Regions from separate parts of the Streptomyces sp. P3 genome, predicted to be linked through region 3. Evidence: riboswitches for the same ligand, from Rfam matches in the RefSeq annotation. Region 3 holds a riboswitch; each other region holds the start of a gene.

Region 1 (5,540 bases), 2.8 Mb from region 3:
GAGACGAGCGGGTACGCGGAGACGAGCTCCTCGTAGTACTCGGTCATCTCGGCGGCCGAGCGGGACTTGCCCTCGAACTCGTACTTGCCGTCCTTGTAGAACTCGGACGCGGCGACGTCGAGCGCGAGCGCGATCTGCTCACCGGGGACGTAACCGGCCTGCTGGATGGCCTCGATGATGAGGTCGAGCGCGGCGCGGTTGGACTCCAGGTTCGGGGCGAAGCCGCCCTCGTCGCCGAGGCCGGTGGACAGGCCCTTGGTCTTCAGCACCTTCTTGAGGGTGTGGTAGACCTCGGCGCCCCAGCGCAGGGCCTCGGAGAAGGACTCCGCGCCGATCGGGGCGATCATGAACTCCTGGATGTCCACGTTGGAGTCGGCGTGCGAGCCGCCGTTCAGGATGTTCATCATCGGAACGGGCAGCAGGTGCGCGTTCGGGCCGCCCAGGTAGCGGAACAGCGGCAGGTCGCTGGCCTCGGAGGCGGCGTGGGCGACGGCGAGCGAGACGCCGAGGATGGCGTTGGCGCCGAGCGAGCCCTTGTTGTCGGTGGCGTCCAGGTCGAACATGGCCTGGTCGATCAGGCGCTGCTCGGTGGCGTCGTAGCCGACGAGCTCCGGGCCGATCTGCTCGATGACGGCGAGGACGGCCTTCTCGACACCCTTGCCCTGGTAGCGGTTCGGGTCACCGTCGCGCAGCTCGATGGCCTCGAAGGCACCCGTGGAGGCGCCGGACGGAACGGCGGCACGACCCGTGCTGCCGTCGTCGAGGCCTACCTCGACCTCGACCGTGGGGTTGCCTCGGGAGTCCAGGATTTCCCGGGCTACGACGACGTCGATGGACGGCACGAGCATCTCCTTCATGGGATGTGACGCTGAAAGTGCGCGGCGCGTGGCCTTGCGCCTAGAGCCTAACCGCCTCCGGGGCGTCGGCCACCGACCGACCGTCCCGTGGACGGACTGACCGTACACATTGTTCCTGTCCGGAACAAAGCGGCTGGGGAAAGCGGCCCGAAAGGCCGGGAAAACACCACGCGGCCCGGGAGGCCGACGGCCTGACGGACGGCTGCCTGACGGGCGGCTGCCACAGGACCCGAAGGAACGGAAGGACCGCAAGGACGGCGGCCGGGAGGCCCGGAGGCCGGAAGTGCAGCGGCCGGAAGAACGTCGGCCGGGAGGAAAGCGGTCTGGAGAACGCCGGCCGGGAGCGCGGCGGCTGGACGAACGACGGCCGGAAGAGCGGCGGCCGGGAGCGCGCCGGCCGGAAGAGCGCAAGAGAAAACCCCGTCCCGGTGCGTACGGGGGAACACGCACCGGAACGGGGGGCTCGTGGGGACGGGGGGCCGTCACGCGGTTCTCAGGGTGCCGACCTTCATCGGGAGGGCACGGTGGCCGCGTCGGCAGCCGGCTGTCACTTCAGGTGCAGCTGCTGACCCGGGTAGATGAGGTCGGCGTCCTGGACGATGTCCTTGTTCAGCTCGAACAGCTTCTGCCAGCCACCCTCGACCTTGTGCTTCTCGGCGATGGAGCTGAGGGTGTCGCCCTTGACGACCTTGTACTCGCCGTCGCCCTTCTTGACCTTCTTGCCGGTCGGGGTGGTGACCGTCTTGGACTTCTTGGCGGCCGCCGGACGGTCGGTGGAGCGGGAGCTGCTCTTCTGCTCGGTCGAGCGGGAGCTGCTGCCGCTGTCCGACGAGCCGGAGGAGCCCGAGTTCGAGGAGGCGGCGCTGCCGCCGTCGTAGGAGGCGCCGGACAGACCCTTGCCGCAGACCGGCCAGGCGCCCTTGCCCTGGCCCGCGAGGACCTTCTCGCCGATGGCTATCTGCTGGGCCTTGGAGGCCTGGTTGGCCTGCGAGGCGTACTGCGTGCCGCCGTACGCGGCCCAGGTGGAGGACGAGAACTGCAGGCCGCCGTAGTAGCCGTTGCCGGTGTTGATGGACCAGTCGCCGCCGGACTCGCACTGGGCGACCGCGTCCCACTCGGAGGCGGTGGCGGCGGAGGCGTTGCCGGCCGCCAGCAGCGGTGCGGCGATGGCGACGCCGGTGACGCCGGCCAGAGCGGCGGCACGGGTGGCCTTGGACGGACGGCGGTGCTTGCCCTTACCGGAAAACAGCATGGTGGATCCCCTCACCGACGCCTGCGAGGTGAGCTGTCGGGTTCGGGCCGTGTGAGTTGCCCGGCCACTCCTCCGCCGGAGACTTCCGCTCCGTGGAGGTGTGGCTTCACCCCAAGCCGCTCCGGTGACTTCCCGGTTCGGCACTTACCTTGGGTCCCCCGCTCCTGCCTACGGCGCTTGACGCGACGACTGTTCCCGGGCAGCCGCTGGCAGGATTCGGCGTTGCGACGGCCGGGGCTCGGGTTGCCGAGCGGTCACGACCGTAGACACGCGATCCGCGGAATTTCAAAGACGATCAGGGCTTCTGAGACTCATCCCACACTTTCACCAAAGCGGACATTCACCGCGAAGTGTGACGTGAACTCCCGCTGATTTTCTTGGGCTTTGCGCCCTATTGGACCCCTGTGTCGAGGGTCTGACCGGGAGCGATGTCGCTCGGATCGGCGCCGATGACGTCCTTGTTCTCGGCGTAGAGGGCACGCCATCCGCCGTGGAGGCCAAGGGAGTCGGCGATGGAGGCGAGGGAGTCGCCCTCCTGGACCACATAGGTGGCCGCGGCGTGCCGGCCCGCGGAGGCGGTGGACGCACCGCCCGCCTCGATGTCGGCACCCTTGGCCGCCGGCTCGTCGGCCGTGGTGCCGCGATGGCGGCCGGAGCCGAGGGAACCGGTGTCGACGAGGTTCCAGGAACCCGCCTCCTGGCCCGACTTGTCCGGGTTGACCGCTTCCGGTGTCCCCGTGGGCGAGCCGTCGGCCGCCCGCGGGCCTCCCTGACGGCCGGCGCCGTCGGAGTCGCCCGTGACGGCCGATGGTGACGAAGGGGACGAAGGTGACGCCGAGGGTGAACTCGTGGAATCACCGGACGAGTCAGGCGAGTCGGACGACCCGGTCGAACCGCTGGAGTCGCCGGAGCCGGTCGAGCCGCCGGAATCCGAGGAGCTCGACGAGCCCGACGAACCCGACAACCCCCTGGACAGGTCGGACAAACCCGAGGAGCCGGATGATTCCGACGAATCGCCCGCCACTCCGGTGTCCACGGCCAGCGCGCCGTTCTCCTTGGTGAGCCCGGAGGTCAGCCCGCACGTGCCCCACGCGCCTACGCCCTTGGCCGCGAGCACCTTCTGCGCCACGGCGATCTGCTGGTTGCGGCTGGCCAGGTCGGGGCTCGCCGCGTAGTCGAGTCCGCCGTAGGCGTTCCAGTCCTGCTGGGTGAGGCTCAGGCCGCCGGACTCGCCGCCGACTCCGTCGGCACTCCACGAGCCCCCGGTCTCGCACTGCGCCACCTTGTCCCACACCGTGCCGTCCGCGGCGCTCGCGCCGGAGGCGGCGAACAGCGGGATGGCGATGGCGGAGCCGGTCACCCCGGCCGCGACGAGCAGCGCGGGGGCCTGGCGGGGGCGACGGTGACGACCGTTCCCGGAGAGCATGCGAGGGCCTTTCTCTGGACAGCAGTGCCGGCGCGGGCGAGTGAGCTGACGCGTCGCGCTGACGAGTGAACGTATCGGCAGACGATCACTTGTCACAAGTTAATGCCGCGCAGATCACGTGAAGATCACAGACTTGAGGATCGGTCACCTTTGCTTCGCCACATGGTCACAATCCGCTGACGTCCGGTCAGACCCGCACCGCTGTGACGGAACCGTCAGACGCCGGAGCGCGGGCCGGACACCGGGGCGAACTCGACCGGCAGCGTGCGCAGGCCGCGCATGATGAGGCCGCCGCGCCACCTCAACTCGGCTGGTTCCACCGCCAGTCGAAGGTCGGGAAGCCGGGTGAGCAGAGTGGCCAGCGCGGTCTGGCCCTCAAGCCGGGCCAGCGGGGCGCCCAGGCAGTAGTGGATGCCGTGGCCGTAGCCGAGGTGCTGGTTGTCACGGCGGGCGAGGTCGAGGGTGTCGGGGTCGGTGAAGCGGGCCGGATCGCGGTCGGCGGCGGCCAGCACGACGAGGACGGGATCGCCGGGCGCGATGTCCTGGCCGCCGATGACGACCGGCTCGGTCGCGAACCGCCAGGTGGCGAGTTCGACGGGCCCGTCGTAGCGGAGCAGTTCCTCGACGCCGGTGGCGAGCAGGGCGTGGTCGCCGCCGTCCTCCGTGAGGGACCGCTGCAGGGCCTCGCGCTGGGCGGAATGGGTCAGGAGGGCGTACATGCCGTTCCCGATGAGGTTCACGGTCGTCTCGAAGCCGGCGAACAGCAGGATGAAGGCCATGGCGGCGGCCTCGTTCTCCGTGAGGTGTTCCCCGTGGTCAAAGGCGCGGATCAGACCGGAGATGAGGTCCTCGCCCGGGGCGGGTTCGGCGGGGAGTGCGGCGCGTTTGCGGTGGATGAGCTCCAGCAGGTAGCCGCGCATCTTCTTGACCGACCGGGCGACGCCTCCCCTGGGGCCCCCGCCGTGCCGGATCATCATCCCGGCCCAGTCGCGGAAGTCGTCCTGGTCCTCCTCGGGAACGCCCAGCAGGTCGCAGATGGCGTAGATGGGGAGGGGGAAGGCGAAGTCGTGGATGAGGTCGGCCCGGCCCTCGGCGGCGAACCGGTCGATCAGCCGGTCCGTCAACTCCTGCACGCGCGGCGCGAACTCGGCGACGCGACGCGGGGTGAAGGCCTTGCTCACGAGCCGCCTCAGCCGGGTGTGGTCCGGCGGGTCGATGTTGAGCAGATGCGTCATCAGCTCGGCCTTGCGCTCCCCGGGGATGCCGGTCCTGCCCCTGGCGTGGGCGGGTTCGTCATGATGTGCGGGGTTCTTGGACAGCCGGGGGTCGGCGAGAGCCTGCTTGGCGTCGGCGTACCGGGTGACCAGCCAGGCCTCGACCCCGCTCGGCAACGCGGTCCGGTGCACCGGGGCGTGCTCCCGCAGCCAGGCGTAGGCCGGGTAGGGGTCGGTGGCGAACTCCCAGGTGAAGAGCAAAGGCGCGGGCGGCACGTCGGCCGACGGCTGCCGGGACGAGTGGGCCGGGTCAGTCTGCTCGGCCGGGTGGGTCGGGTGGGTCGGGTCGGTCACTCCCCGACGGTAGCGGGCTTCCTGAGGTGTACGGTCACTCTCCCCCGCCCGAGGACGCGGACGGGGACGGGGACGGGCGGTCGGGGAGGCCTTCGGTGACCCTGATCGCGTCCCGGTAGGCCCGGGCCGCCGCCCGCAGCGCCGCCTCCGGGTCCACTCCCTCCGACTCGGCCCTGGCGGCGAGGGCGAGCAGTTCGTAGCCGACGCCCTCGGCGGTCGGCAGCGGTACGTCCAGCCCCGCCGTCCGGGCCCGCGCGGTCAGCTTCGCCGCGAGAGCCAGCGAGGGCTGGTGGAGCGGAACGCCGTCGGTCACCGAAGCCCGGCGCTTCTCGACCGCCTTCGTGCGCAGCCAGTGCTCCTTGACCTCCTCCGGTGTGGTGGCGGTGGCGTCGCCGAAGACATGGGGGTGGCGGTGGACGAGTTTGGCGACGATCGTG
Region 2 (5,540 bases), 2.3 Mb from region 3:
TCGATGCCGTACCCGTACGTCCTGCTGTCCGCCGCCGTCTCCCTCGACGGCTTCCTGGACGACACCACGCCCGAACGCCTGCTGCTCTCCAGCCCCGCCGACTTCGACCGCGTCGACGCGGTACGGGCCTCCGTGGACGCCATCCTCATCGGCGCCGGAACCATCCGCGCCGACAACCCCCGGCTCCTGGTGAACTCCCCCGAGCGCCGCGCCGCCCGGGTCGCCGCCGGCCGGCCGGCCTACCCGCTCAAGGTCACCGTCAGCGGCTCCGGTGACCTCGACCCGGCGGCGAACTTCTGGCACACGGGCGGCGAGAAGGCCGTGTACACGACCGAGAAGGGCGCCGAACGGGCCCGCGCGCTCGGCATCGCCGCGGACGTCGTCCCGCTCGGCCCCGAGCTGGACTGGCGCCGCCTCCTCACACACCTCCACGACGAGCTCGGCGTCCGGCGCCTCATGGTCGAAGGCGGCGGAACCGTCCACACCCAGCTGCTCCAGCAGGGGCTCGCCGACGAACTCCAGCTCGTCCTCGCCCCGCTGTTCGTGGGCGACCCCGACGCGCCCCGCCTCTTCGGGCCGGGCGGCTACCAGGGCGGACGGCTGCGGCTGGTGGAGACACGGCGCATCGAGGACGTCGTCCTGCACCGCTACGAGCCCACCGCCCCCGGCGCCGGACCGCTCGCCGCCGCGGCCGACCGGCACTGGCTGGCCCTCGCCTGCGAGCTGGCCGCCCAGTGCCCGCCCTCCGGCACGGCGTTCAGCGTCGGCGCGGTGATCGTGGCCGCCGACGGGACGGAGTTGGCCCGCGGGCACTCCCGCGAGGGAGGCGACCCGGTCGTGCACGCCGAGGAGGCGGCGCTCGCGAAGCTCGACCCCGCCGACCCCAGGCTGGCCGCCGCCACCGTCTACAGCAGCCTCGAGCCCTGCGCCCGCCGCTCCTCCCGCCCCGCCCCGTGCGCCCGCCTCATCCTGGACGCCGGCGTGCGCCGGGTGGTCACGGCGTGGCGCGAGCCCGACACCTTCGTGACGGCGGCGGACGGGACCGGCATGCTGGCGGCCTCGGGCGTCGACGTCCTTGTGCTGCCGGAGTACGAGGAGCGGGCGAAGGCCCCGAACCGGCACCTGGTGTGAGGCCCCGGCCGGGCCGCGACAAAGCCTGGTGCTGGGCGTCCCCCGGATGACGTACACTGGAGTCACAACGACGCGGGGTGGAGCAGCTCGGTAGCTCGCTGGGCTCATAACCCAGAGGTCGCAGGTTCAAATCCTGTCCCCGCTACTGAAGGCCGAGGGCCGGAATCCGAAAGGGTTCCGGCCCTCGGTGCGTTCGTCTCCATGGCGTGTCCACGCCCCTTCGTGACCCTTCGTGACCGGGTGGCCGCCCTGTGCGCCGTGCCTGGGCGGCCGCGTCTACGCGTGTGACTGGTGAGGCGCCCGGAACGAGGGTCAACTCGCCCGTTTTTCACCGCTGCTGGCCAGAAAGTCCAGGCCGGAATTGTTGTTGATCAAGAAGAACGGCTTGGAAACGCACCCCCGGGTCTATTAACGTTCGATAACGCAGCGCGGCCGTCCCAGCCGACACAAGAGTCGGCTCCGTGCGCACGCGCCGAATCCCGCAAGGGAACCGGGGAACCACCACCTTGGGGTGAATCACGCGGAAGCCTCCGTGAACTCGCAGAGTCCACGGCCGGTATACGCGCGTAGGAGACCTTCCGACTCCGAACCCGTCAGCTAACCCGGTAGGCGACGGAAGGAAAGGAGCGCGCCCGCGTGGCGTCCAACCCGCCTGCCCCCGAGGCCCCGTACGCGCCGGTCCAGCCCCCCACCGAGACCTTCGGCTACGGCGGCTACCGCACCGACGAGGGCCCCTGGGAGGAGTGGAACCCCACCGCGGAGTCCATTCGCCCGGTACGCGGCAAGCACCGCGTCGCCAAGCAGCGCGGCGGCGGATTCGCCCGCAGCTCCACCGTCCTCGGCGTCGGCGTCATCGCCGCCGTCAGCGCGGGCGGGATGGCCAGCGCCAACACCGGCAAGGCCCCGGTCTCCATCTCCATGCCGGACCTGCCGGGCGTGGGCTCGCTGATCTCCGACGACAAGCCCGCCCCGGAAGCCGCGCCCGCCCTGGCGAGCTTCGGCTCCGAGGCCGCCTTCGACACCGACGCCGACACCGACGTCGACCAGAGCGTCGCCGACGCCGGCGAGGCCCTGCGCAGCCGGATCATGGCCCAGGCCGAGTCGCAGAAGACCCAGGTCGAGGTCAAGGCCGCCGCCGCGGCCGCCAAGGCGAAGGCCGACGCCGTCGTCAAGGCCGAGAAGGAGGCGCTGGCCAAGGCCGCCGCCGCGAAGAAGAAGGCCGCCGAGGAGGCCGCCGCCAAGGTCGAGGCCGCGCGTCTTGCCGAGCTGGCCAAGCAGTACACGCTGCCGACCTCCTCGTACACCATCACCTCGACCTTCGGCCAGGCCGGCTCCCTCTGGTCCTCCGGCTACCACACGGGTCTGGACTTCGCCGCGCCGACGGGCACGCTCATCAAGGCCGTCCACAGCGGCACCATCACCGAGGCCGGCTGGGCCGGTTCCTACGGCTACCGCACCATCCTCACCCTGGACGACGGCACCGAGCTCTGGTTCTGCCACCAGTCGTCGATCAGCGTCAGCGTCGGCCAGAAGGTCGCCACCGGTGACGTGATCGGCCGCGTGGGCGCCACCGGGAACGTCACCGGAGCCCACCTCCACCTCGAGGTCCACGCGAACGGCGACGCCGACGGCATCGACCCGGCGGCCTGGCTGCGCAGCAAGGGCCTCAACCCCTGAGCCGTCCCTCGAGGAGGCCTGAGCCGTCCCTCGAGGAGCTCTGAGGACCATCGAGCAACGGCAGCCCTGACGGCCACCCCCGACGTCAGGGCTGCCGCTTGTTCACCTGTTCTTCGTGTCACGCGAGGAATGGCGTGCCTGCCGCGTCCGTTGAGACGAAGCATGACTTCTCTGCGCACCCTCGGTTCCTCGGACCTCGAGATCTTCCCCCTCGCCCTCGGCGGCAACGTCTTCGGCTGGACCGCGGACGAGGCGGCCTCCTTCGCCGTCCTCGACGCCTACACGGCCGCGGGCGGCAACTTCGTCGACACCGCCGACTCCTACTCCGCGTGGGTCGAGGGCAACGGCGGCGGCGAGTCCGAGACCGTCATCGGCAGGTGGCTGAAGGCCCGCGGCAACCGCGACGACGTCGTGATCGCCACCAAGGTCAGCCAGCACCCCGACTTCCCCGGTCTGTCCGCGGACAACATCAAGGCCGCCGCCGACGCCTCCCTGCGCCGTCTCGGCACCGACCACATCGACCTCTACTACACGCACTTCGACAAGACCGAGGTGCCCGTCGAAGAGATCGTCGGCGCGCTCGACGAACTGGTGAGGGCGGGCAAGGTGCGGCACATAGCCGCCTCCAACATCTCGCCCGCACGCCTTCAGGAGTCCCTGGAGTTCTCCGACCGCGAGGGCCTCGCCCGGTACGTCGCCGTACAGCCCCACTACAACCTGGTCTCCCGCGACACCTACGAGGGCGGCCTCCAGGACCTCGCCGCCCGCTTCGGCCTCGCCGCCGTCCCGTACTTCGCGCTGGCCTCCGGCTTCCTCACCGGCAAGTACCGGCCCGGCACGACGGTCGAGAGCGCCCGCGCCGGCGGCGCCGCCAAGCACCTCGACACGGCCCGGGGCCGCAGCGTCCTCGCCGCGCTGGACGAGATCGCCCGCGCCCATGACGCCCAGGTCGCCACGGTCGCCCTGGCGTGGCTCGCCGCACAGCCGACGGTGGCCGCTCCGATCGCCTCCGCCCGCACGGCCGAGCAGCTCCCGGCGCTGATGGCGGTGGCCGACCTGGAACTGACCGAGGCGGAGGTCACCCGCCTGACCCAGGCATCGGCGTGACCTGACCGGCGCGTCCGGGCTGTCGGCCTGACCGGCTCGGCGCGTCCGGTGCGTCGGCCCGCGTGGGGCGTCCGGCTACTGGTGGGGGTTGGCCGCGGGGTGGGGGCCCGGCGGATACCCGTATCCGTGCCCGTGTCCGGGCGGGTTGCCGGGCTCGTACCCGTACCCGTACCCGGGTGTGTGGCCGTTCCGGTGGCCGTATCCGGGGGCGGGCGGCCGGCCGCCGTAGGTCGGGCTCTGGCCGTACGCCGGTCCTTGCCCGTATCCCGGGCCCGGGCCGTACGCCTGGCCCTGGCCGTACGCCGGGCCCTGGCCGTACCCGTACGTCCCGTACGTCGGCCAGGGCGGCGGGGGCATCCGCACCGGAGGGGCCGTCATGCGGGCCGCGTGGTCCAGGGCGGGCCGGGCGACGTCCTTGCGCCGCCACAGCTCGTTCAGCAACTCCCGTTCGCGGACCAGGAAATCGGCGCCTGCCCGCCCCTGCCGGCCGCGGTGGCGCAGGAACGCGAGGGATGTCGCGTACGCCTCGTACTGTGCCACGACACGGGCCGCGGGCCTGCCGAGGTGACGTCCGGCGTACACCCTGGCCAGCCGCCGGGCCCGCATCGAGCCGAGCGCGAACGGTTCGGCCGGCGCGATCCAGCCGGCGGCCGCGTAGACGGGCAGCTCCTCGCGCACCGTGCGCAGCTCGCGCTGGCGCGTCCACACCACCAGCCAGGTCAGCAGCCCGAACGCGGGCACCATGATCGCCGCGTACACCGCGAGGAACCCGAGTTCGCCGAACGACGAGGAGCCGTTCCACAGGGCGTGCATGCCCATCGCGAGGAGCAGCCCGGACAGCGGAAGCAGCACGCGCCGTGCGTGCCGGCGCTCCCCGGAGAGCGCGGCGACGCCGAAGCCGATGCCGGTCAGGACGGTGAACAGGGGGTGCGCGAACGGCGACATGACGACGCGCACGAAGAAGGTCGCGGCGGTGACGGAGGCGATGCCGCTGTCGCCCGTGAGCTGGTCGGTGCCGAAGGCGGTGCCGAGGTAGAGGATGTTCTCGGTGAAGGCGAAGCCGGTGGCGGTGATGCCGGCTATGACCACGCCGTCGACGATCCCGGTGAAGTCCCGCCTGCGGAAGAGGAAGACGAGCAGGACGGCCGCGGCCTTGGCGGACTCCTCGACGACCGGCGCTATGACGGTCGCGCCCAGGGTGTCCGCGCCGGACGGGTCCGCGGTCGCGGTGGCTATCCATCTGGTCGCGAAACTGTTGGCGATGATGGCTATGAGCGCCGCCGCGCACGCGCCCCAGGCGAAGGCGAAGAGCAGGTTCCGCCACGGGCCGGGTTCGACCCGGTCGAGCCACCGGAAGGCGGCGACGAGCAGCGGTACGGGCAGCACGGCGAGCCCCAGCCCCACGAGGAGGCCCTCGGTGCCGGTCTGTTCGCGGACCAGGGCGAGGATGACCAGCCCGGACAGGGCGAGCAGGGTGATCAGCGCGCCGTACCGGACCCACCTGTGCTGCCACCAGTGAGGCTGCCGGAGCACACCGCCCTCGGGCTCGCGGCCGGGGTGCGGCGGCTGCGGCGGACTGGGCGGAAACGGGGAACTGATGGCCACGGCATCGACCCTAACGAGGG
Region 3 (5,540 bases):
GCCCCTGGCGGGCGAGGCCAAGCCGTGGGCGTTCCCGGCGCCCGAGCGCACCGCCCTGGCCAACGGCCTGACTGTGCTGCACTGCCACCGCCCCGGTCAGCAGGTCGTCGCCGTCGAGATCCTGCTCGACGCCCCGCTGGACGCGGAACCGGCCGGTCTCGACGGCCTCGCCACGATCATGGCGCGCGCCTTCACCGAGGGCACCGACAAACACTCCGCCGAGGAGTTCGCCGCCGAACTGGAGCGCTGCGGCGCCACCCTGGACGCGCACGCCGACCACCCCGGCGTCCGCATCAGCCTCGAGGTCCCGGCCTCGCGCCTGACCAAGGGCCTCGGTCTGCTCGCCGACGCCCTCAGGGCGCCCGCGTTCGCCGACAGCGAGGTCGAGCGCCTCGTGCGCAACCGCCTGGACGAGATCCCGCACGAGCTGGCCAACCCCTCCCGGCGCGCCGCCAAGGAGCTCTCCAAGGAGCTGTTCCCGGCCACGGCCCGTATGTCGCGTCCGCGGCAGGGCACCGCCGAGACGGTAGAGAAGATCGACTCCACGTCCGTCCGGGCCTTCTACGACAAGCACGTCCGCCCCGCGACGGCCACCGCCGTGGTCGTCGGCGACCTCACGGGGGTCGATCTGGACACGCTCCTGGGCGACACCCTGGGCGCCTGGACGGGCTCCGCCGCCGAGCCCCGGCCGGTGCCCCCGGTGACCGCCGACGACGCCGGCCGGGTCGTCATCGTGGACCGCCCGGGCGCCGTCCAGACGCAGCTGCTGATCGGCCGGATCGGCGCCGACCGGCACGACCGCGTGTGGCCCGCCCAGGTGCTCGGCACCTACTGTCTCGGCGGCACCCTCACCTCCCGTCTGGACCGCGTCCTGCGTGAGGAGAAGGGCTACACCTACGGCGTCCGCGCCTTCGGGCAGGTCCTGCGGTCCGCGCCGGACGGCTCGGGCGCCGCGATGCTCGCCATCAGCGGCTCCGTCGACACCCCGAACACCGGTCCCGCGCTGGACGACCTGTGGAAGGTGCTGCGCACCCTCGCCGCCGAAGGGCTGACCGACGCCGAGCGGGACGTCGCCGTGCAGAACCTGGTCGGCGTGGCGCCGCTGAAGTTCGAGACCGCGGCGGCCGTCGCGAGCACGCTGGCCGACCAGGTCGAGCAGCACCTGCCCGACGACTACCAGGCGACGCTGTACCAGCAGCTCGCCGCGACCGGCACGGTGGAGGCCACCGCGGCGGCCGTGAACGCCTTCCCGGTGGACCGGCTGGTGACGGTTCTGGTGGGCGACGCGGCCCGGATCAAGGAGCCCGTCGAGGCCCTCGGCATCGGCGAGGTGAAGGTCGTGTCCGCCGAGTAGCAACCGGCCGCCGCGGCAACGGCACGCACGCGCAGGGGCCCTGGTCGACCGAGCGTCACCAGGGCTTCTGTTTGTCCGAATTGGGGTGGAGGTTGCCTGTCTGCTCTGTGGGATGCGCTACAAAAATCGTGATCCGTTTGAGGATTGATCCCCGCGCCGCTTAGCTTCATCCGGGCTGTCCGTCAGGCACTGCGCCGCAGCCGCGGCACCGGACAGTCATCGCCGAGTCCCCGTACGGCGCGAGCCAGGGGAGCCGGGGACCCACTTGTGAAGTCCCTGGGGTGAATCGGACGCCCGCGTGCACGCGAGGGGGTCCGTAGGAGACCTTCCTGCTCCGAACCCGTCAGCTAACCCGGTAGGCGAGAGGGAAGGAAAGGACACCCCTGACTTCATGGCGTTCACCTGCGCCACCGGGAAGCACCGCCGGCCCAGCCGGATGCAGCGCTCCACCGCTCGCGCGGTCGGCGTGGCGGCGCTCACCACCACCGGTGTGATGGCCACCGTCGCCTCCACCCCGGCCTTCGCGGCCGAGCCCACCCCCGAGCAGACCGGTCTGATCCCCGTCGTCACGGCCGGCGAGTCCGTCGCCGAGTCCGTCGCCGACCAGGTCGACGAGCAGGTCGCCGCGCAGAAGCAGGCCGCCTTCGAGGAGGCTTCCCGCAAGGCCGCCGCCAAGAAGGCCGTGGAGGAGCGCGAGGCACGCGTGCGTGCCGCCCGCGAGGCCGAGCGCAAGCGTCTCAACGCCTTCGTGCCGCCGATCACCGCCTCCTACGTCTCCACCGGCTACCAGGCCAGCAGCTCGCTGTGGTCCTCCGGCAGCCACACGGGCATCGACTTCCACGCGGCCAGCGGCACCACCGTGCACGCGGTCGGCTCCGGCACCGTGGTCGAGGCCGGCTGGGGCGGCGCCTACGGCAACCAGGTCGTCCTGAAGATGAACGACGGGACGTACACGCAGTACGGTCACCTGTCGTCCATCGAGGTGTCGGTGGGCCAGACGGTCACCCCGGGCCAGCGCATCGGGCTGTCCGGCGCGACGGGCAACGTCACCGGCCCGCATCTGCACTTCGAGGCCCGCACGACCCCCGAGTACGGCTCGGACATCGACCCGGTCGCCTATCTCCGGGGGCACGGCGTCAACGTCTGACGAATGACGGCGACAGATCGTTCGGCCCCGGCCCCTCGGCCGGGGCTTTCGCCGTTTCCGGGGGTCCGCTGTCCAAAAAATATCCCTGGATTCCGGCTCCCCGTCGGAAATTCCCGCTCATTGCAATAGAGTCACGGAACACACGTCAACCGTCGACGTTTCACGGGGATTAAGGCGGAGGTCCGTCATGCGAATTCCGGCGCACTCGGTGTGCACGGCCATCCGGGACGACATCGTCGCGGGTGTCTACGAACGCGGCAGCCGCCTCACCGAGGAACTCCTCGCCCGTCGCTACGGCGTCTCGCGTGTCCCCGTCCGCGAGGCGCTGCGCACACTGGAGGCCGAGGGCTTCGTCGTCACCCGGCGGCACGCGGGCGCGTGTGTGGCGGAGCCCACCGAGCAGGAGGCCGCGGACCTGCTGGAGATGCGGCTGCTGCTGGAGCCGCTCGGTGCCTCCCGGGCCGCCCAGCGGCGCACGGAGGCCCATCTGAAGGTGCTGCGCGGCCTGGTCCGGCTGGGTCAGGAGCGGGCCAGGAGAGGCAACAGCGAGGATCTGCGCTCTCTTGGGGGCTGGTTCCACGAGACGCTCGCACAGGCCTCCGGAAGTCCCGCCCTCTCGTCGATGCTCACCCAGCTCCGGCACAAGATCGCCTGGATGTACGCGGTGGAGGCGCCGGCCGATCCCGTGGCGTCCTGGGCGGAGCACGGCGCCATCGTGGACGCGGTGACGCGCGGCGACGGGGAGCGCGCGCGGGCTGTCACGGCGCTGCACACCGAGCGCGCGACGCTCGCGCACCGGCTGCGGTTCTCCAGGGGATCCGAGAGCGCAGACCGTGTGAGGACCTCGCAACCTCCCGTAAACATGACCGGTCTGCGGCATTAACACGGGAGCCGTATACAAAGAAGAAGTAATTCGCGGGGGATTACTCATGCTGCCCGTGAACAGGAAAAGCGAAGGGCTCGCCCGGTAATTCGGACGAGCCCTTCGCCGCATAATGCGGCGGTGCTCAGACGGTCTCGGGGAGTTCTTCGAGCCCCTCGGCGACCAGCTTCGCCAGCCGGTCGAGCGCGGCGTCCGCGCCCTCGGCGTCGGAGGCGAGGACGATCTCCTCGCCGCCCTGGGCGCCCAGGCCGAGAACGGCCAGCATGGAGGCCGCGTTGACGGGGTTGCCGTCGGCCTTGGCGATCGTCACGGGGATGCCTGCGGCCGTGGCGGCCCGGACGAAGATGGAAGCGGGGCGGGCGTGGAGGCCCTCGGCCCAGCCGACGTTGACGCGGCGCTCAGCCATGTGATGCTGCCCTTCGGTGTCTCAGGTTGTCTAGACCAGTGTTCCACACGTGAAGCGTGTGAGGGACGGTCCCTGGGTGTCCCGTCACCATGTGGCCGTCGGATCGCGGCCTCGACCCGACGTGCGTCCTCCAGACTGCCTCGCGCTGTTGTCGGAAGCGAGCCGTAGTGTGGGCCCCATGCAGAGCGCGTCGGACCGGCACGAGTACCCCGCCCACTGGGAGGCCGACGTGGTGCTGCGCGACGGCGGCACCGCGCGCGTGCGCCCCATCACCGTCGACGACGCCGAGCGCCTGGTCAGCTTCTACGAGCAGGTCTCGGACGAGTCGAAGTACTACCGCTTCTTCGCGCCCTACCCGCGCCTGTCCGCGAAGGACGTCCACCGCTTCACGCACCACGACTTCGTGGACCGGGTGGGACTCGCGGCCACGGTCGGCGGCGAGTTCATCGCCACCGTGCGTTACGACCGCATCGGCGCCGACGGCATGGCCGCCTCCGCGCCGGCCGACGAGGCCGAGGTGGCCTTCCTCGTGCAGGACGCCCACCAGGGACGCGGCGTCGCCTCCGCCCTCCTCGAACACATCGCGGCCGTCGCACGCGAGCGCGGCATCCGCCGCTTCGCCGCCGAGGTGCTCCCCGCCAACAACAAGATGATCAAGGTGTTCACGGACGCCGGTTACACCCAGAAGCGCAGCTTCGAGGACGGCGTCGTCCGCCTGGAGTTGGACCTCGAGCCCACCGAGCGCTCGCTCGCCGTGCAGCGCGCCCGGGAGCAGCGTGCCGAGGCGCACTCCGTACGGCGGCTCCTGACACCCGGCTCGGTCGCCGTCGTCGGCGTCGGCCGCGCCCCGGGCGGGGTCGGCCGGAGCGTCCTCGGCAATCTCCGGGAGGCCGGGTTCACCGGCCGCCTGTACGCCGTGAACCAGACCTTTCCCGAGGATCTGAAGGAACTGGACGGGGTGCCCGCCCACCGTTCGATGCGGGACATCGCGGAGCCTGTGGACCTCGCGGTCGTCGCCGTGCGGGCCGAGAAGGTGCCCGCGGTCGTCGCCGAGTGCGGCGAACACGGCGTGCAGGGACTCGTCGTCCTCTCCGCCGGCTACGCCGAGAGCGGTCCCGACGGGCGCGAGCGGCAGCGCGAACTCGTCCGCCACGCACGCGCGTACGGCATGCGGATCATCGGCCCCAACGCGTTCGGGGTCATCAACACCTCGCCCCGGGTCCGGCTCAACGCCTCCCTCGCCCCCGAGATGCCGAGGCCGGGCCGGATCGGCCTGTTCGCCCAGTCCGGCGCCATCGGCATCGCCCTGCTCTCCCGGCTGCACCGGCGCGGCGGCGGGGTCACCGGCGTCACCGGCGTGTCGACCTTCGTCTCCTCCGGCAACCGTGCGGACGTCTCCGGCAACGACGTCCTCCAGTACTGGTACGACGACCCCGACACCGACGTCGCCCTCATGTACCTGGAATCCATCGGCAACCCGCGCAAGTTCACCCGCCTCGCCCGGCGTACCGCGGCCGTCAAGCCCCTGGTCGTCGTCCAGGGCGCCGGTTCCGCCCCGCAGGGGCACGCCGTACGGGCCACGCGGCTGCCGCACGCGACCGTGTCGGCGCTGCTGCGGCAGGCCGGCGTGATCCGCGTGGGCACCATCACCGAGCTGGTCGACGCGGGCCTGCTCCTCGCCCGTCAGCCACTGCCGACGGGGCCGCGCGTCGCGATCCTCGGCAACTCCGAGTCTCTCGGACTGCTCACG

What was found. A riboswitch is a leader RNA that binds a small molecule or an ion and turns the genes downstream of it on or off. The one in region 3 is predicted to bind cyclic di-AMP.
Positions count from the first base shown of each region.
Region 1: it holds a riboswitch for cyclic di-AMP, as region 3 does, so the genes downstream of both, C6376_RS13165 (transglycosylase family protein) here and C6376_RS00220 (M23 family metallopeptidase) in region 3, are expected to answer to the same signal.
Region 2: it holds a riboswitch for cyclic di-AMP, as region 3 does, so the genes downstream of both, C6376_RS10890 (M23 family metallopeptidase) here and C6376_RS00220 (M23 family metallopeptidase) in region 3, are expected to answer to the same signal.

Region 1 is NZ_CP028369.1:2,916,479-2,922,018, reverse strand. Features, by position in the region: gene eno (phosphopyruvate hydratase) at 1-848, opposite strand, end outside; gene C6376_RS13165 (transglycosylase family protein) at 1,405-2,109, opposite strand; cyclic di-AMP (ydaO/yuaA leader) riboswitch at 2,113-2,295, opposite strand; gene C6376_RS13160 (transglycosylase family protein) at 2,501-3,535, opposite strand; gene C6376_RS13155 (cytochrome P450) at 3,751-5,025, opposite strand; gene C6376_RS13150 (nucleoside triphosphate pyrophosphohydrolase) at 5,138-5,540, opposite strand, start outside.
Region 2 is NZ_CP028369.1:2,417,831-2,423,370, forward strand. Features, by position in the region: gene C6376_RS10880 (dihydrofolate reductase family protein) at 4-1,131, shown strand; tRNA gene C6376_RS10885 (tRNA-Met) at 1,203-1,276, shown strand; cyclic di-AMP (ydaO/yuaA leader) riboswitch at 1,592-1,758, shown strand; gene C6376_RS10890 (M23 family metallopeptidase) at 1,768-2,808, shown strand; gene C6376_RS10895 (aldo/keto reductase) at 2,971-3,915, shown strand; gene C6376_RS10900 (PrsW family glutamic-type intramembrane protease) at 3,991-5,448, opposite strand.
Region 3 is NZ_CP028369.1:71,334-76,873, reverse strand. Features, by position in the region: gene C6376_RS00225 (pitrilysin family protein) at 1-1,354, shown strand, start outside; cyclic di-AMP (ydaO/yuaA leader) riboswitch at 1,565-1,731, shown strand; gene C6376_RS00220 (M23 family metallopeptidase) at 1,746-2,501, shown strand; gene C6376_RS00215 (GntR family transcriptional regulator) at 2,689-3,384, shown strand; gene C6376_RS00210 (HPr family phosphocarrier protein) at 3,509-3,790, opposite strand; gene C6376_RS00200 (bifunctional GNAT family N-acetyltransferase/acetate--CoA ligase family protein) at 3,969-5,540, shown strand, end outside.